Regions from separate parts of the Pseudoalteromonas sp. AWM4_233 genome, predicted to be linked through region 2. Evidence: predicted binding sites of a transcription regulator. Region 2 holds the regulator's gene; the other holds the start of a gene.
What was found. Region 2 encodes NrdR, which represses ribonucleotide reductase genes. Its sites were predicted from a motif close to AAACACNANATNTNGTGTTT; they were not measured.
Positions count from the first base shown of each region.

Region 1 (3,423 bases), 1.3 Mb from region 2:
GCGAGATCAGTCATTGATTGCACTTTCCTTCAGAGTCTATCTCTATTAGCACTATCAAGTGCCCTAGAGATTAAGTTATTATTAATATCAACGCTCATGCTAACACAGATTTATTATTATTACAGGCGCAAAATCCGTGTGATTTTGAAATAATCCAATTTAAATGCGCTCAGATTCACGAGGAAGTTTTTTATGACCGAGCATCAAAATGTAGATCCACAAGAAATTGCGAAATTTGAGAGCATCGCAGAAAGATGGTGGGATACAGAAGGAGAATTTAAACCCCTTCATGATATTAATCCATTACGTCTCGATTTTATTAATGACAAATCTAATGGTTTATTTGATAAACAAGTTGTCGATATCGGCTGTGGTGGCGGTATTTTAACTGAAAGCATGGCGAAACTTGGAGCCAAAGCGACCGGTATAGACTTAGGCCAAGAGCCACTCAATGTTGCCAAACTGCACGCTTTAGAAGTGGGTGTAAAAGTTGACTATATAAAAGTACCCGCTGAGGAATTTGCAGCAAACAATACTGAGCAATTCGATGTAGTAACTTGTATGGAAATGCTTGAGCACGTCCCAGATCCAGAATCTATTATCCAAGCTGCTGCACAAATGGCAAAGCCTGGCGCAAGTGTGTTCTTTTCTACGCTAAACAAAACGATTAAAGCGTATTTACTTGCAATCGTCGGTGCAGAAAAAATTCTAAAAATGGTACCTGAGGGTACACATGAGCACGATAAGTTTATTCGCCCTTCTGTTTTAATCGGCTGGGCTGAAAAAGCAGGCCTTAAAGTTCGCGCAAGTGCGGGGATCAATTATAACCCAATCAATAAAACATTTACCTTAAATGATGATGTCAGTGTGAATTACTTACTACATTTCGAGAAACTTGATTAATGAAGGCTGTCATATTCGATTTAGATGGCACCCTACTCGACACCACTGACGATTTGGGGGCTGCTTTAAACCACGTTCTTGAAATAAATGGACTTGCTGCTGTTTCTCGAGAGGTATATAGCCCTGCTATTTCTGATGGCGTAAAAGCGCTCTTAGATGTTGGCTTTGGTAGTCGTCTCGCTGAATTTGATTTAGCTCGCTTAAGACAAGATGTACTTGATCATTATGAAGCTAACATTGCAGTGCATACGGATTGCTTTGATGGTGTACCAGCATTAATTCAATCTTTAATTAATGATGATATAAAAGTCGCAATCATGACAAATAAGCCAACATTCCTGACTTTACCACTAATTGGGCAAATTTCAGAACTTAAAGAAATTGAAGTTATTGTTTGTGGAGACACATTAGATGAAGCAAAGCCTTCACCTAAGCCATTATTATATGCAGCAGAACAATTAGGTATTAGTTCATCAGAATGCCTTTATGTCGGTGATGCACAACGAGATATTCAAGCAGCAAAAGCGGCTGGTATGACTTCTGCCTGTGCTTTATGGGGATACATCCCAAGTCTTGAAGATGCGTATAGTTGGCAAGCAGATCTAAATTTAACTAACCCTCTTTTAGTGCTAGACCATATCTAGTGCTCATATTTACGCCAAAACACTACATCTAGTGTTTTGGCTCTTTCATCACCACAAGCTGCTCATTAAGAAAACACTATAAATATTTTTTTATTTTCTTTAAAAATCGCATCATTTTTATTGATTTCCTGCTGAGGTTACTTGCGTCAAACCTCAAAAGGTTAATAGTTACTAACACTTTTTATTTATCCCAAACTTATCCACATTTGTGCATTTACCTTGCTATTGCAAATTAAATTGAACCCCACTATCTTGTGATCCCAATCAGAAGAACCACCATATATAGTGGTCAAAACCTGAGCTTTTTTTCGCCAATTATTTTTTAAATATTCAATCCGAAGGATTACAGGCACAGCTATGAACCAACAGTTATCTGTCAGTAAAAGAAACGGCCGCAAAGAGCCGCTCGATCTCGATAAAATTCACCGCGTCATTACTTGGGCTGCAGAAGGCTTAGATAATGTTTCAGTTTCTCAGGTTGAATTAAAATCACACATTCAATTTTATGATGGGATCCGTACTGAAGATATTCACGAAACTATCATTAAAGCTGCTGCCGATTTGATCGATAAAGACTCTCCAGATTACCAGTACCTTGCTGCGCGTTTAGCTATTTTCCACTTACGCAAAAAAGCATATGGCCAGTTTGAGCCGCCACGTTTATACGATCACATTACAAAGCTGGTTGAACAAAAGCGTTATGATCAACACCTTCTTATCGATTACACCGAGCAAGAAATTGACGAGCTTGATAACTACTTAGATCATAGCCGCGACTTAAACTTTAGCTATGCAGCGGTGAAGCAGTTAGAAGGTAAGTACCTTGTACAAAACCGTGTAACTGGCGAAATCTATGAGAGTGCTCAATTCTTATACATCCTTGTTGCTGCGAGTTTATTCTCTGATTACCCTAAGGAAACTCGTCTTGATTACATCAAACGTTTCTATGATGCCGTTTCTTTATTCAAAATTTCATTACCGACACCTATCATGGCAGGTGTTCGAACACCAACACGTCAATTCAGCTCTTGTGTATTAATTGAAACGGGTGATAGCTTAGACTCAATCAATGCGACTTCATCAGCAATAGTTAAATATGTGAGTCAACGTGCTGGTATTGGTATAAATGCTGGTCGTATTCGTGCGTTAGGAAGCCCTATCCGCAATGGTGAAGCGTACCACACAGGTTGTATTCCGTTTTACAAGCACTTTCAGACAGCTGTTAAAAGTTGTTCTCAAGGTGGTGTACGCGGTGGTGCAGCTACCCTATTCTACCCGCTTTGGCATTTAGAAGTAGAAAACCTACTGGTACTTAAAAACAACCGTGGTGTTGAAGAAAACCGTGTTCGTCACCTAGATTACGGTGTGCAATTCAACAAAACAATGTACGCTCGCCTTATCAAAGACGACTACATTACGCTGTTCAGCCCGTCTGATGTGCCGGGTCTTTACGATGCATTCTTCGAAGATCAAGAAGAGTTCGAGCGATTATATACACAGTACGAGCAAGATGAGTCTATTCGTAAGAAGCGCATTAAAGCGATTGAGCTATTCTCTATGTTTGCGCAAGAACGTGCGAGTACAGGCCGCGTTTACTTACAAAACGTTGACCACTGTAATACGCATAGCCCATTTGATTCAAAGGTTGCACCTATCCGTCAGTCTAACTTATGTCTTGAAATTGCGCTGCCGACAAAGCCGCTTTCACACATTAATGACCCAGAAGGTGAAATCGCGCTGTGTACGCTATCAGCATTTAACCTTGGTGCAATCGACTCTCTAGATGAACTTGAAGAATTAGCTGAGCTTGCTGTTCGTGCACTTGATAATCTATTAGATTTCCAAGACTACCCGGTTCCTGCTGCACACACAGCAA
Region 1 is NZ_JBSWSZ010000001.1:1,743,184-1,746,606, reverse strand. It holds gene gyrA (DNA gyrase subunit A) at 1-14, opposite strand, end outside; gene ubiG (bifunctional 2-polyprenyl-6-hydroxyphenol methylase/3-demethylubiquinol 3-O-methyltransferase UbiG) at 193-903, shown strand; gene ACXAC4_RS07750 (HAD family hydrolase) at 903-1,547, shown strand; gene nrdA (class 1a ribonucleoside-diphosphate reductase subunit alpha) at 1,905-3,423, shown strand, end outside.
Region 1: nrdA (class 1a ribonucleoside-diphosphate reductase subunit alpha) is a predicted target of NrdR. The motif match lies at 1,819-1,838, and genes of this name have one in related genera.

Region 2 (3,423 bases):
ATATGCTCAAGCCGAAATTATAGGCATCGGACGCATAACTGCGTACAATACAGCTTTTACTACCCTAAACGTGTACCTAGGAGACCCCATGTTAGAACGTAACATGAACATTGCAGATTTTGATCCTGAATTAGCAAATGCGATTGCACTTGAAACGACTCGTCAAGAAGAGCACATCGAGCTTATCGCTTCTGAAAACTACTGTAGCCCACGTGTTTTAGAAGCTCAGGGTTCTCAATTAACTAACAAATATGCTGAAGGTTACCCAGGTAAGCGTTACTACGGTGGTTGTGAGCACGTTGACGTTGTTGAGCAACTGGCTATTGACCGTGCTAATGAGCTTTTCGGTTCTACATATGCAAACGTACAACCGCACGCTGGTTCACAAGCAAACGCGGCAGTATTCCAAGCGCTTCTTCAGCCACACGACACTGTATTAGGTATGAGCCTTGCGCACGGTGGTCACTTAACACACGGTTCTCACGTAAACTTCTCTGGTAAAACGTATAACGCTATCCAGTACGGTCTTAACGAAGAAACTGGTGAGATCGATTACGCACAGGTTGAAGCTTTAGCACTTGAGCACAAGCCAAAAATGATCATCGGTGGTTTCTCAGCATACTCAGGTATCGTTGACTGGGCTAAATTCCGTGAAATCGCTGACAAAGTAGGTGCTTACCTATTAGTTGATATGGCACACGTTGCAGGTCTTGTTGCTGCAGGTGTTTACCCAAGCCCAGTACCTCACGCACACGTTGTAACTACGACGACGCACAAAACACTAGCGGGTCCTCGTGGTGGTCTTATCATCTCAGCTTGTGATGACGAAGACATCTACAAGAAGCTAAACAGCGCAGTATTCCCTGGTGGTCAAGGTGGTCCTTTATGTCACGTTATCGCAGGTAAAGCGGTTGCTTTCAAAGAAGCACTACAGCCAGAGTTCAAAACTTACCAAGAGCAAGTTGTTAAGAATGCACAGGCAATGGTTGCTGTTCTTCAAGAGCGTGGTTATAAAGTTGTTTCTGGTAAAACAGACAACCACTTATTCCTACTAGACCTAATTGACAAAGACATCACAGGTAAAGATGCTGATGCGGCGCTTGGTCGTGCTAATATCACTGTGAACAAGAACTCAGTACCAAATGACCCACGTTCACCGTTTGTAACGTCTGGTCTTCGTATTGGTTCTCCTGCTATCACGCGTCGTGGCTTCAAAGAAGCTGAGTCAGCAGAGCTTGCAGGTTGGATCTGTGACGTACTAGACAACATCAACGATGAGTCAGTACAAGCAGAAGTTAAAGAGAAAGTAAAAGCTATCTGCGCTAAATTACCAGTTTACGCGTAATTTCGCTCACAAAATCAAAGAATTTTGTTATGATTAAGGCCGCATTTGCGGCCTTTTTTATATTTTTTCACAAGTGATTATCTATGCATTGTCCATTTTGCACCGCTAAAGAAACAAAAGTCATTGATTCCCGTTTAGTCGGCTCAGGCCATCAAGTCCGTCGCCGCAGAGAGTGTGTGTTATGTCATGAGCGTTTTACGACGTTTGAAGGTGCCGAATTAGTCATGCCTCGGGTAATTAAACAAGATGGTTCTCGAGAGCCGTTCAATGAAGACAAATTATTAAATGGTCTGCACCGCGCGTTAGAGAAACGTCCAGTGAGCACTGAGCAAATTGAAGAAGTCGTGCATCAAATTAAATCGCAAATTCGTGCGACGGGTGAGCGTGAAGTGGCAAGCCATATGATTGGTGAATGTATTATGGAAGCGCTGAAAAAGCTCGATAAAGTGGCCTATGTCCGCTTTGCTTCCGTATACCGCTCATTTGAAGATATTAGAGAGTTTGGCGAGGAAATCGCGAGGCTTGGAGATTGATGTTTAGCGAGCAAGATAAAGATTTTATGCAGCAGGCCATCGCGCTTGCTGCAAAAGGCCGTTTTACCACTTCACCTAACCCTAATGTGGGCTGTGTCATAGTAAAAGACGGTGATATAGTTGGTCAGGGGTATCACCAAAAAGCGGGTGAAGGTCATGCCGAAGTGCACGCATTAAAGATGGCTGGAGACAAGGCAAGAGGCGCAACCGCTTATGTTACCTTGGAGCCATGTAGCCATTATGGTAGAACCCCGCCTTGCGCAAAAGGCCTAATCGACGCTGGCGTCAGCCGCGTTGTTGCTGCCATGGTTGATCCTAACCCAGAAGTCGCAGGTCGCGGCTTGCGCATGTTAGAAGAAACTGGTATTGAAACTGCAGCAGGTTTATTTGAGCAAGCTGCAAGAGCACTGAATCCAGGTTTTCTAACTCGAATGGAAACGGGCTTACCTTATATAAGTTGTAAATTGGCTGCGAGCCTAGATGGCAAAACCGCATTAAAAAATGGTGAAAGTAAGTGGATCACCTCAAGTGCAGCCCGTCAAGATGTGCAGTTTTTACGTGCTGAGCACTGCGCTGTGTTATCGGGTGCTGATACTGTACTGTTTGATGATGCCAAATTGAATGTACGACTTTCAGCAGAGCAGCTTGAGCTTGCTGAAGGGTTGTCAGTTCGCCAACCTACTCGAGTCATTATCGATTCCCAAAACCGTTTGTCTCCAGATTTAGCATTATTTTCAATCAATAGTCCTATTATAATTTTAAGAACAAAAGCAGATACAGCACACCAGTGGCCAGAACATGTTATAGAGCTGGTGGTTGACTCTATAAATGGTAAGGTTGATATCAAAAAAGCGTTAAAGCAATTAACTGCGCATGGTATCAACAGTGTATTCGTTGAAGCAGGCGCGACGCTTGCGGGTAAGTTTCACGAATTAAATCTTATCGATAATTATATTCTTTATTTAGCACCTAAAATTATGGGTCAAGACGCGCGAGGTTTATTTAACGTGCCAGAGTTGACGCAGATGGCAGATGTACAGAGCCTACAATGGCACGATATTAAGCAAGTTGGCGATGATATTCGTTTAACAGCACGCAAAGTAGCGCAAAAAGGTTAAGTTTTATGTTTACAGGTATCATTGAAGCAACCGGTAAGTTGACTGAGTTGACACAAAATCAAGGCGACCTAACGGTTCGTGTAAGTAGCCCAAATTTAGACATGGGCGATGTACAGTTAGGCGATAGCATTGCTACAAATGGCGTGTGTTTAACGGTTGTTGAAAAATTTTCTGATGGTTTTCGTGCCGATGTTTCAAATGAGACCTTGAAATTGACGCAATTTGCTCAATATAAGCTAGGGCAAACAGTTAATTTAGAAAAAGCATTACAACCTATTTCGCGTTTAGGTGGTCATTTAGTCTCAGGTCACATTGACGGCATTGCGACAGTCGTGGCGATTTCACCTAATGCCCGCGCAACCGAATATTGGTTAGAAGCGCCCAGTGAGCTGATGAAATATATTCCGTATAAGGGCTCAGTAGCCAT
Region 2 is NZ_JBSWSZ010000001.1:3,029,790-3,033,212, reverse strand. It holds gene glyA (serine hydroxymethyltransferase) at 89-1,345, shown strand; gene nrdR (transcriptional regulator NrdR) at 1,429-1,878, shown strand; gene ribD (bifunctional diaminohydroxyphosphoribosylaminopyrimidine deaminase/5-amino-6-(5-phosphoribosylamino)uracil reductase RibD) at 1,878-2,996, shown strand; gene ACXAC4_RS13670 (riboflavin synthase) at 3,002-3,423, shown strand, end outside.